DNA from 3 places in the Candidatus Pantoea multigeneris genome. Region 2 is predicted to be linked to each of the others. Evidence: predicted binding sites of a transcription regulator. Region 2 holds the regulator's gene; each other region holds the start of a gene.

What was found. The regulator CRP, encoded in region 2, controls carbon source genes, mostly activating them, when cyclic AMP is high. The targets are predictions, from matches to a motif close to ATGTGANNNNNNTCACAT.
Region 1: a site for CRP is predicted at 1,734-1,751, ahead of F3J40_RS22910 (PTS mannitol transporter subunit IICBA). Genes of this name have one in related genera too.
Region 3: a site for CRP is predicted at 2,580-2,597, ahead of cdd (cytidine deaminase). Genes of this name have one in related genera too.

The regions. Positions count from the first base shown of each region.
Region 1 covers NZ_VWXF01000015.1:22,120-26,373, reverse strand. Annotated here, with positions in the region: gene F3J40_RS22910 (PTS mannitol transporter subunit IICBA) at 1-1,585, opposite strand, end outside; gene F3J40_RS22905 (DUF3053 domain-containing protein) at 2,040-2,753, opposite strand; gene F3J40_RS22900 (HTH-type transcriptional regulator) at 3,362-3,652, shown strand; gene F3J40_RS22895 (sensor histidine kinase) at 3,803-4,254, shown strand, end outside.
Region 2 covers NZ_VWXF01000013.1:23,920-28,173, reverse strand. Annotated here, with positions in the region: gene argD (bifunctional acetylornithine/succinyldiaminopimelate transaminase) at 1-70, shown strand, start outside; gene F3J40_RS21765 (YccS/YhfK family putative transporter) at 116-2,206, opposite strand; gene crp (cAMP-activated global transcriptional regulator CRP) at 2,265-2,897, opposite strand; gene F3J40_RS21755 (OsmC family protein) at 3,196-3,600, shown strand; gene F3J40_RS21750 (phosphoribulokinase) at 3,597-4,254, opposite strand, start outside.
Region 3 covers NZ_VWXF01000006.1:25,204-29,457, forward strand. Annotated here, with positions in the region: gene metG (methionine--tRNA ligase) at 1-1,317, shown strand, start outside; gene F3J40_RS14675 (CidA/LrgA family protein) at 1,448-1,840, shown strand; gene F3J40_RS14680 (CidB/LrgB family autolysis modulator) at 1,833-2,525, shown strand; gene cdd (cytidine deaminase) at 2,646-3,536, shown strand; gene F3J40_RS14690 (NAD-dependent malic enzyme) at 3,678-4,254, shown strand, end outside.

The DNA of each region.
Region 1 (4,254 bases), on a different contig from region 2:
CTCCTTTCACCAACTGCTCACCGGCAAAGCGGATCGCCTGCTCTTTGTTATCCGCATGCAGATTCAGGAACACGTTGCTGACGCCGAGTTTGAAGAGCTGAGACTGGCCGTCATCGTAGCTGTCTGCCAGAGTGTGCTCGACTTTCTCGCGATGGCCTTCGCTGCGATTAGCCTGCACCAGACGGTCGGTCAGATTGGTATACAGCGCGCTATCAAGGAAGTTATTCAGTGAGATGTGCTGTGCCTGCGGAGCCTGACGAATAGCGCGTTCCGTTAAATCACGGTGGGTAATCACCAGATCAACATCGCCCGGCAGCGCATTAATCGCGCTGTTGGTGACGGAAACGTTAGTCAGACCCGCATCCTGAACTTTTTTACGCAGTACGCCAGCACCCATGGCGCTTGAGCCCATACCGGCATCACAGGCCACGATAATTTTACGCACGTGAGTCAGATCAACACTGTTGGCATCCGCCACCACGGTGCTGCCTGCGCTGCTCTGGCCTTTAGACTGTGCTTTCATCTCTTGCATACGACGGGTCGCCGCTTCGATGTCGTCATCTTCTTTGACTTTGCTGGTTTTCAGCAGGACAGAAGAGACGATAAAGGAGACGGCAAAGGCGGCAATAATCGCTGCGATGTTTGCGACGTAGGTGCCTTTAGGTGTCATCGCCAGCACGGCCAGGATAGAACCTGGTGAAGCGGGAGAAACCAGACCGCCGTTCAGCAGGGTCAGGGTAAACACGCCGGTCATCCCGCCTAAAATTACCGCCAGCAGCAGGCGCGGAGCCATCAGCACGTAAGGGAAGTAGATCTCGTGGATACCGCCAAGGAAGTGAATGATTGCCGCACCGCCCGCAGACTGTTTCGCGCTACCGCGACCAAACAGCATATAGGCTACCAGTACACCCATACCTGGGCCTGGGTTCGCTTCAATCAGGAAGAAGATCGATTTGCCTGCTTCACTGGCCTGCTGAATGCCCAGCGGTGAGAAGATACCGTGGTTGATGGCATTGTTCAGGAACAGGATTTTTGCTGGCTCAACGAAGATGGAGGTCAGCGGCAGCAGGTTGTGCTGCACCATGATGTTTACGCCGGTCGACAGAATATGCGACAGCCCTTCCACCAGTGGCCCAATGGCTTTGAAAGACAACAGCGCCAGCAGCATACCGATGATGCCTGCGGAGAAGTTGTTTACCAGCATTTCGAAGCCGCTTTTGATTTTGCCATCAACGGCACGGTCAAATGCGCGAATCGCCCAGCCACCCAGCGGGCCTGCGATCATCGCACCGAGGAACATCGGCATATCCGCACCGACGATAACCCCCATCGTGGTGATAGCACCCACCACACCACCGCGATCGCCACCCACTAAGCGACCGCCGGTAAAGCCGATCAACAGAGGTAACAGATAGGTGATCATCGGGTTAACTAGCTTAGCTAGCGTGGCATTTGGGATCCAACCGGTTGGAATGAACAGCGCAGTGATGATACCCCAGGCGATAAACGCACCGATGTTAGGCATCACCATATTACTCAGGAAACGACCAAAGCTTTGAACTTTGACCTTAGCTGATGAGGACATAAATCCACCCCTTCTCTTCTCGAGACGCGCTGCAAACCAGGAGAGCGCGTTTGTTTTTGTTTAGGCGTTACGGCGGGGAGCCGTCGCTATTACTGTATGCACGCGGACTCTATCACGCGAATATGACGCTGCGTAGCGGTGCACTTTAGTGTGATCTGGATCACTTTAACCCCCCGGGGTGGAGGCCATTTTGCGTGATCGGGATCACACATAAACGCGATAAGTGCGGCGATGTGGGTTTTTTCTGTACAAATAAGAGGTGTTTTTGTGATTTGTGTCACTTTTATGTGGCGGGTGTTTGTTTCATTAATGTGATCTGAATCACAAACAATTTTTGGTCAAAAATGCCGCAGATCACACTTTGGTCACGTGTGGGTGCGTTGGTGAATCGGCGGGGTGGTAACTAATAGCAGGAGAGCGGTTAAACCCAGTTATTGGCTTAACCGCTATTCAGTTATTGCGCGCTCTGCACCGTGCGCTGAGCCTGCACTAATGCGGGGGCATCGGTGGCAATCTGGCTCATCAGTGCGTTGTACTGCGTAGCAGGATCCTGGCTGGAGAACTGCACGCCACCATTATTGAAGCTGACGTGGGTTCCTTGTGCCTGGAGCAGATCGCCTGCCTGAACCGCAGACTGGCTGAGGCTCTGCAACTGGGTCAATTGCGGCGTCAGCTGGTTTGATGGCAGCGTGACAACCTGGTCATACGCTTTATCAAACACGCTTTTTAGGTCGTCCGGCTGTTTCAGGGTCGCTTTCGCGCTATCGGCCTGTAATTTAGCGCTCTCAACCTGCTGTGTGACCACCGTTAACGCGCCGCTCGCCTGGCGCAGAGAATCACGGCGGGTCAGGTAATCCTGTGGCACATGAATGGCGGCCAGCTCATCGACCACCGGGCGAATACCCTGATCAACCGCTTTGCTCGCCTGCTGTGAGAAACCATAAATGATGGCGTAATCGCTGACGTAGGGGCCAAAGCTCTGTTTTTGGCTTTCACTCAGTGAAGGCAGGTGCTCGCCGCTCCGCATGGCGGTGTTTTGCAGGAAGTCGATAAATGCTTTACGTTGATCGCCCTGTTTGTCGCCACAGCCCGTGAGCTGCACAACCATAAGCGCGGTGACGAGCAGCAAACCTGCGCGTTTCCCGATGCGGGTTAGTCCGATAGCCATGTCTGCAACTCCTGTCAGTAAAATGGCGAAAAATCTGCTGGGATAAGAACAGTCTTAAAGGATAGAACAAAGGCCTGAGTCGGCACAATGGCGGTGAGGGGTAACTGGCGCAGTTGCTGCATGTTAGTGCGTTTTTGCACAAAAACAGCGCAGTGGAGTGGCCCTTAAGCTGCGTTAGGCCATGCAGGCCTGCTGGGTGAAAATGGTGCGTTTATTGCTTCACTCTCCGGTGATGGCCTGGCAGGTGGAACGGCGTTGTAGCAATTTATGCTATATCAGCTTTGGCTATGAAAGCGTAGCGGTAGGAAGAATATCCAGACGCAATAAAGCGTTAGCGGCTTTGCAATGTAAATGAAAAGTAAAGCTGAAATAATCTCCCTGTTTTGCCCGGCAAAAGTTGCTTTCTTTATCCATAATTACTTCCCAGGCCAACATACATGGGTGCCGCTGTTTCGGGTGGTACGGGCAGGCTGTGTCCCGTAGGGGTTTTACACTAAAAATTATAAACCCTTGCGGGATGCAGCCTGCGGTCCTGGTCTTTGGATCTCCTTGCAGATTCTTATCTTCCTACTTTCGCGTGATTCATAGTGAGTTTTAAGGAGTTCTCTATGGAAGTAAAAGATCCTGTTTTTGAATTACTGAGTAGCCTTGAACAGATTGTTTTAACGCGTGACAGCCTGAAGCCTGCGGTGCAGGTATCAACCCCATCACTTCCTGAGCCGCAGCGCTTACGTGAACTGACCGGGATGCAGGTGGATGAATTTGCCCGAGTCATGGGCGTAAGTGTCTCTTCAGTAAAAAGCTGGGAAGCACGTCGTACCCGTCCTTCTGCTACGGCTCAGAAATTGATGAAGCTGTTACATGCAAACCCGTATTTGGGACGTCAGCTGTTAGATTGAAAAGTATCAAAGAGAGATGAAATGACCCGCCGCTGGCGGGTTTTTTTATGCCTTATTTTTCCAGCCAGTGGCCTTACCCGACGCATCCCAGATTTTTTTTTCACCCATCAGTCCATGCTTAGCAACCTTTATTCTGCAAAGCCTGCATCTATGAAAAGCACTGACATGTTGAGGGGCGTCACCTGGCTACTTCTCACACTGCTTAGCAGTGCCAGTCTTAGTGGTTGGTTTCTGCTACAGCAATATGAAGAAAAATCAGCTGATTTCCGTATCCTCTACCGCGATATCACGGTGAAACTCTCGCAGCATGACGCGATCATGCCACTGCTTTCGACCCAACAAAATATGGCTGAAGTAACACATATGCTGCCGCAGATTGTGCAGTGGAGACACGACTCTGCATTGACACCTCGCATGCCAGTGATTCCCGAGGGTGAGGGACAATACTGGTTGAGTCATGGCGGTTTATCGTTGCTGATTGACCTAACGGTGCTGCTTGCGGGTGAGGAAGAGAAAAAGACCTTCCAGCATTTTGCCATCAGTTGGCAGCAGGCCAGGTTATATGAACAGGGGGATGGCAATACCTCTACCTGGTGGCGATG
Region 2 (4,254 bases):
TGAGAGCGCAGACATCAAAGAAGGCATGGCACGTTTCGCCCGTGCCATCGAGAAAGTGTTGTTTGCCTGATTCCGCGTTTACCGCGTTAGCAATGCCAGCCTTGTGCTGGCATTTTTATTGCTGATTATCCTGACGTTTACGCAGCAGCGGCAGCAGCCAGTGGCCGTGATGCGGCCGTTGGCTCCAGGCCAGTGATGAGATGGTATGCATCACATTGAGATGGCCGATGATGCGCTTCACGTGCAGCTCGAGCACCGTCATTGCCCCTTCATTAATGTTTTCTGCTTCGCTCATGACGTTGTTTTGCTGTCCTGGGCCGTCATACTCCAGTCGCTGCTGGCAGCGCTGCAAGGCAATTTCGCAAGACTGTAGATAACGTTCGGCCATGGCGGGTGGCAGCATGGTGTGTTCACGCGCCAGAATGGTCATGGCGTTGATATGCTCAACGATGAACTGGCTGTGCGTTACCCACAGACGCATGTCTTTGAGGTACTGCGCATTGAAGCCCGGCTCCTGCATCGCCTGATTAAGCGAGTTAAACATGGAGTTGTGTGCCTGGTTAACTTTGACCCGTTGATAAGCCAGTTTTTCCGCGCTCTGTTCCGGTCCCAGCAGCATCCTCAGGGCTTCCTGATCTGCTTCCAGCGCGTCATGCGCATTTTGCCGCAGCAGGCCGCTTTGCCACTGTGGCCACAGCCAAATCATGCCAGCGAATGCAATCAGGCAACCGGCCAGCGTATCCAGCAGGCGCGGGAGTAAAAACTGTGCGCCGTTGAGCGCCAGCAGTTGCAGCGAATACACCGCTGTTACCGTAAAGCCAATCATCGACCAGCCGTAAAACTTGCGGGTGAACAGGTAGCTGACAAAGGTAATCACCAGCATGGTCAGCAGCACCAGCGACTCCGCAACCGCAAAGTGAAGGCTGGCGGCGGCAATCACCAGACCGGCAAACGTACCCGCAGCCCGGTGTTGAATCCTGACCTGTGTGGCTTTATAGCCATTCTGGCTGACGAACATGATGGTCATCAGAATCCAGTAAGGTTTGGGTGCGTTGAACAGTAACCCCAGACTGGCACCAAACATCAGCATCACGGCAAAGCGCCCGGCGGTGCGCAGCGCTGAGGAGCGCCACGACAAGTAGCTACGCAGCGCAGGGAGCAGTGGCAGACGGCGCTGGCGGTCTGCCATCAGGTCTCGGGAATAGAGTGGTTTTTGGGTGCGCAGTACCCGGGCAATCCGGTTGAAGTGATAGAGGCAAAAGCTTCCCACCGGATTCCCCGGATGTTGACGGGCGATCTTTTCCAGCGCACCCAGCTGCTTATCCATGTTAAAGCGGTCTGGTAGCTGATGGTAAAGGATGTCATCGGCCAGCAGGCGCAAGCGGGCAGAGATGGTTTTCGCATTCCAGCGGATAACCGCTTCAGCGTGGCTCTGTTCGACCAGTTTCTGCACCTCTTCGGGCTGATGCAGGCTGACGGAGATATGTTCCTGTAAATCCAGCGCGACCTGGAACGCCCGTTTCAGACGTTGGTGGCTGTTGTTGCGACTGGCGGCCAGCATGTGCATCTGCTGATAGCAGGTATTCATCAAATCAACGGCTTTTTGCTGGCGAGCCAACAGCGGTGGCAGCGCCTTTTCCGGATCGGTGAGCTGGGTCAGCAGGGTATATTTAGCATCGCAGTAGTCTGCCAGTTCGCGGTACAGCAGGCTGAGGGACTCGCGCAGCGGCTGCTCTTTCCATAGCCAGAACCAGAGCCAGTTAAACAAGCCGTACCATAACGTTCCGCCAATGTAGAGCAGCGGAGGAACCCAGATCGGCAGGCGGCCAATCAGGCTGAGGGTAAAAATAGCCGCAATCAGTGTGCCGGGAAGCAGTCGGGCATGCAGTGGGCTGATCTCCCCTAAGACGCCGAGTAGCAACGGAAGTGCAAACAGAATGGCAGGTAATGGCACATTCTTCAGCAGCAAAAATTGCATCAGCAGGCTGGCGCTGGCAAACAGGCTACCGCCGACGATCAGACGTTTAAAGAAGCGTTTATGCGGGGTATCGAGGCCAGCGATGTTACAACAGGCAGGCACGAGCGAGAAAAGCAGGCCTTTTTGCAGATCGCCAAATAGCCAACCCAGGGCCACAGGTAAGCACAGCACTAACGTCTGGCGCAGGGCATAGTTAACTTCGGGGTGATAGATGATTCGACGCCACATCAGCTCATCATAAATAATGACGGCGCGAGGAGAGCCTCGCGCCGTAAATCAGAAAATATTAGCGGGTGCCGTAAACGACGATCGTTTTGCCGTGCGCGGAGATCAAATTCTGATCTTCCAACATTTTCAGAATGCGCCCGACCGTTTCACGCGAGCAGCCAACAATTTGCCCGATTTCCTGACGGGTAATTTTAATTTGCATGCCGTCTGGGTGGGTCATTGCATCGGGTTGTTTCGCCAGGTTGAGTAGCGTCTGAGCAATACGCCCGGTCACATCAAGGAAAGCAAGGTTACCGACTTTCTCTGAAGTCACCTGCAGGCGACGCGCCATCTGAGAAGAGAGGCGCATTAAAATATCTGGATTTACCTGAATTAACTGACGGAATTTCTTGTAAGAAATTTCAGCGACTTCACAGGCTGTTTTCGCCCGAACCCAGGCACTACGCTCCTGACCTTCTTCAAACAGGCCAAGCTCACCGATAAAGTCGCCCTGGTTGAGATAAGAGAGGATCATCTCTTTCCCTTCTTCGTCCTTGATAAGAACGGCGACAGAACCTTTAACGATGTAGTAAAGCGTTTCCGCCTTTTCGCCCTGATGAATCAGGGTGCTTTTGGATGGGTATTTGTGAATATGGCAATGGGACAGGAACCATTCGAGTGTAGGGTCTGTTTGCGGTTTGCCGAGAACCATTCGCGATCATCCTCTATTGTAATCGTGCCCAAAATACAGGGAGGGTAGCCCTGACAGGCGTTGAAATCATCAACCGTTTTCCAGTATGGGAAATTATGTCGGGGAAATATAAGCATCGCCCCGTTTTCGCCTTTATGTGACGAAAAATATTTTCATCTCTGTTTGTAGCACAGCTTTTGCCGACTGTCTTGTGTTGTCTCGCTTCAGCTGCAACGAGGTGGGTCTGGGTTCGGAGGCGATTGCTGTTTGTCAGGGAGAGGCGTACTCTGGCGGCAAATCGACCTCTGGAGTAAGTAACATGCAGGCAAGAGTAAAGTGGGTAGAGGGGCTGACCTTTCTCGGTGAGTCTTCTTCAGGCCATCAGATTATTATGGACGGGAATTCCGGCGATAAAGCGCCAAGCCCAATGGAACTGGTACTGATGTCCGCAGGCGGATGTAGCGCCATCGACGTGGTTTCCATTCTGCAGAAAGGGCGTCATGACGTGAGCAATTGCGAAGTGAAGCTGACCTCAGAACGCCGTGAAGAAGCACCGCGTATTTTCATCCATATTAATCTGCACTTTATCGTCACCGGTAAAGATCTCAGTGATAAAGCGGTAGCGCGGGCGGTGGATCTCTCTGCCGAGAAGTACTGCTCAGTGGCGATTATGCTCGGCAAAGGCGTAGAAATAACCCACAGCTATGAAGTGATTGCGGCTTAAGCCACACCTCGACCTTGCATCAGACGCTGCACCAGCGGCGTCATGATCAGCTCCATTGCCAGCCCCATTTTGCCGCCCGGTACGACCAACGTATTAATGTGCGAGATAAACGAGCCCTGAATCATCGCCAGCAGATAGGGGAAATCAATATCTTCCAGATCGCGGAAATGAATCACGACAAAACTTTCATCCAGTGAGGGGATTTCTCGCGCCGCAAACGGGTTTGAGGTATCGACAGTGGGCACGCGCTGGAAGTTAATGTGCGTGCGCGAGAACTGTGGGGTGATGAAGTTAATGTAGTCTTCCATCGAACGCACCACGGACTCCATCACGGCTTCACGCGAGTGGCCGCGCTCGCTGGTATCGCGGATCAGCTTTTGAATCCACTCCAGGTTAACGATAGGGACGACTCCCACCAGTAAATCCACCTGCCCGGCAACGTCGTGATTCTGTGCGACCACGCCACCATGTAATCCTTCATAAAACAGGACATCGGTGTTTTGCGGGAGCGGCTGCCACGGCGTAAAGGTGCCTGGCACCTGGTTCCAGGGTACGGCTTCATCGTAGGTATGCAGATACTTACGCGATTGTCCCTGACCGCTGCGGCCATATTCGGCGAGTGTGCTTTCCAGTAAGCCGAAGTCGTTGGCCTCT
Region 3 (4,254 bases), on a different contig from region 2:
GGCTTCGAAATTCCCGATGCGCCGGGCAAATATTTCTACGTCTGGCTGGATGCACCGATTGGCTACATGGGTTCATTCAAAAACCTGTGTGACAAACGCGGCGACATTGATTTCGACGAGTTCTGGAAGAAAGATTCCACCACCGAGCTGTATCACTTTATCGGTAAAGACATCGTCTATTTCCACAGCCTGTTCTGGCCAGCCATGCTGGAAGGCAGTAACTTCCGTAAGCCGAACAACCTGTTTGTGCACGGTTATGTGACGGTAAATGGCGCGAAAATGTCTAAATCGCGCGGAACCTTCATCAAAGCCAGCACCTGGTTGCAGCATCTGGATGCCGACAGCCTGCGTTACTACTATGCAGCGAAACTCTCTTCACGCATTGATGATATCGACCTGAATTTGGAAGATTTCGTGCAGCGCGTTAACGCCGATATCGTTAACAAAGTGGTCAATCTGGCTTCGCGTAATGCGGGCTTTATCAGCAAACGCTTTGACGGCAAACTGGCCGCAGAACTGGCGGACCCAGCGCTGTATCAGACCTTCATCGATGCTTCAGAGCGCATTGGTGAAGCCTGGGCCAGCCGTGAATATAACCGCGCCATCCGCGAAATCATGGCGCTGGCGGATATCGCCAACCGCTATGTGGATGAGCAGGCACCGTGGGTGGTGGCGAAGCAGGAAGGCCGTGATGCTGATTTGCAAGCTATCTGCTCAATGGGCATCAACCTGTTCCGCGTTCTGATGACCTGGCTGAAGCCCGTGATGCCATCACTGACAGCACGTGCCGAAGCCTTCCTCAACACGGAACTGAGCTGGGATGCGATTGCACAGCCACTGCTTGATCATCAGGTTGCACCGTTTAAAGCCCTGTATGGCCGTATCGAAATGACCAAAGTGACCGCGCTGATTGATGCTTCTAAAGAAGAAGCTGCCGCAGCGAACGCCCCGGCAGCAACCGGCCCACTGGCAGATGCACCGATTGGCGAAGCGATCACCATTGATGATTTTGCCAAGGTTGATATGCGCGTTGCGCTGATCGAAAAGGCTGAGCTGGTTGAAGGTTCTGACAAACTGCTACGCCTTGAGCTGGATCTGGGCGGAGAGAAGCGTCAAATCTTCTCTGGTATCCGTGCGGCATATCCAGATCCCTCAGTGCTGGTGGGCAAAATGACCATTATTGTTGCCAACCTGGCACCGCGTAAGATGCGCTTTGGCATCTCGGAAGGCATGGTGCTTTCAGCCGGCCCTGGCGGTAAGGATCTGTTCGTCCTCTCGGTAGACAGCGGCGCACAGCCGGGTATGCCAGTGAAGTAATTTATCAGGCTCCCTCCGCACGAGGGAGCCTCATTCTCCCCCTCGCTTTCCCGTCTTAATACTGACACCTCCGCCTGCTTCAGATAACCTGTTCAAATAGCGACGTTTCATACGATCCTCTGGAGCCAACATGCTGAACCTACTCGCCACCTCTGGGCGTTTGCTGCGTGCTTTTATCATTCTTTATCTGTGTCTGTGGGCGGGTAATGGCATTGCTACCCTCCTGCCGTTTGCGCTGCCTGGCAGTATTATCGGCATGCTGATCCTGTTCGCTTTGCTGACCAGCCAACTGGTGAACATTGAGTGGGTCAAACCTGGCGGGCACCTGCTGATGCGCAATATGCTGCTGCTGTTTATTCCGATTAGCGTCGGCATCATGGTGTGGTGGCAGGTGCTGCTGGCGCAGTTTGGCCCGCTGATGGTGTCCTGTTTTGTCAGTACGTTTCTGGTGCTGCTTACCGTGGGCTACTGTAGCGAAAAAATAAACCGGGTGAAGACACCAACGGAGCAGGATGATGCATGATTTTTGGTGGTCACTGCCGCTCAGCGTGGCGGTCTATTGGCTGGCACGCACGCTGGCGTCGCGCTTTAAAAGCCCGCTGGTCAACCCGTTACTGATTGCCATGGCGATCATCATTCCACTGCTACTGCTCTTACGGCTCCCCTACAACCGCTATTTTGCCGGGAGTGAAATCCTTAATCAGCTGCTGCAACCAGCGGTGGTGGCGCTGGCCATTCCGCTGTATGAGCAGATCCATCAAATTCGCGCTCGCTGGAAATTGATAATCACAGTCTGTGCCATCGGCAGTGTGACTGCGATGGTCTCCGGCACCGCCATCGCACTGTGGCTGGGCGCTTCGCAGGAAATTGCCGCCACGGTGATGCCTAAATCGGTGACCACGCCGATTGCTATGGCCGTGTCGGCAACCCTGGGCGGCATCCCCGCTATCAGTGCGATTTGCGTCTTAATCGCCGGTACGCTAGGCGCGGTGTTTGCGCATATGTTGTTTAATTTGCTGGGCATTCGGAGCAAAGCCGCACGCGGGCTAGCCATGGGCAATGCGTCCCACGCGCTGGGTACGGCACGCGCTGTGGAAATGGATTATCAGGAAGGTGCTTTTAGCTCCCTGGCACTGGTGATTTGCGGCATTATCACTTCGCTACTGGCCCCCTTGCTCTTCCCGTTGCTGATGCGCTGGATCGGCTGAAAGTTTGCGAGACATCTCGCAAAGATGAAACAAGCGCAACTTGTTGCATTGTCAGTCTGATATAGATCACATATAACAGCGAGGCGGCCACTTGCCGCAGTGATTGATAACGAGGTTGATATGCACCCACGATTTTCCGAAGCCTTGGCTTCTCTGCCCGCCACACTCCAGGCCGCCGTGCAACCGGTGATTGCCGCCCCTGATTTCGCGGGGTTCTTAACCCCAGAACAGGTGGCACAGTTACAGCAGCAAAGTGGGCTGGATGAGCATCATTTGGCACTGGCGCTGTTACCGCTTGCGGCTGCATGCGCACTGGAAGCAGTTTCGCACTTTTCCGTTGGGGCGATTGCACACGGCAAAAGCGGGCACTGGTATTTCGGTGCCAATATGGAATTTCGCGGCGTGGCCTTGCAACAAACCGTGCATGCTGAGCAAAGCGCCATTACCCATGCCTGGGTGCGAGGTGAGCAGGGATTGCAGAGTATCACCGTCAATTACACGCCGTGCGGCCACTGTCGCCAGTTTATGAATGAGTTGAACAGTGGCCTTGAGTTATCCATTCGCCTGCCAGAGCGGGCGCAGAGTAAGCTGGCGGACTATCTGCCGAATGCCTTTGGCCCACGCGATCTGGCCGTCACCACTTTCTTGCTGGATGCGTGCAACCATGGTTATCTCCTGAACGGAGAAGCGCTGGATCAGGCAGCGATTGCCGCGGCTAACCGTAGCCATGCGCCTTACAGCCACGCTCACAGCGGGGTTGCGCTACTGACAAAAGGTGGCCGACAGTTTAGCGGCTCCTACGCAGAAAATGCCGCTTTCAACCCCTCACTGCCGCCATTACAGGCCGCGCTGATCGCCCTGAACCTTAGTGGTGAGAGCATCGATGACCTGCAACAGGCGGTATTAGCGGAATCATCAGACGCGATAATCAGCCAGTGGGCCGATTTTTCTGCCACGCTGCACGCGCTGGGCTGTGACAACATTGCCCGCGTCGCGCTGCAAAAGCCCTGACGCTGAAGCCGGTTGCGCCGGGATTTATGACCTTTTATTAACAAGTGCTGTACTTCTGGCGCAAATTTACTAGGATCTGACGCCAGCATTCTGAAACAGCACAACAATAAAAATTCAACACCGCAACCGGAGCATCACTTAATGGAACTCGAGTACGAAAGTAAGCGACCTTTATACATTCCCTACGCCGGACCGATTTTGCTGGAATTTCCCCTGCTGAACAAAGGCAGTGCGTTCTCAGTGGAAGAACGTAACGAGTTTAATCTGAATGGCCTGCTACCCGAAGCAGTAGAAACCATTGAAGAACAGGCACAGCGCGCATGGCGTCAGTTCCAGGACTTCAAGACCAATATCGATAAGCACATCTATCTGCGCAATATCCAGGATACCAACGAAACCCTGTTCTATCGCCTGCTCGATAACCATCTCGCTGAAATGATGCCCATCATCTATACCCCGACCGTGGGTGCAGCTTGTGAACAGTTCTCCGAAATTTATCGTCGTGCGCGCGGCGTTTTCATCTCTTATCCTAACCGTGCGCACATCGAAGATATGCTGCAAAACGCCACCAAGCAGAACGTAAAAGTCATTGTCGTGACTGACGGTGAGCGCATTCTTGGTCTGGGCGACCTCGGCATTGGCGGCATGGGCATTCCAATTGGTAAGCTCTCCCTGTATACCGCCTGTGGCGGCATCAGCCCGGCCTATACCTTACCTG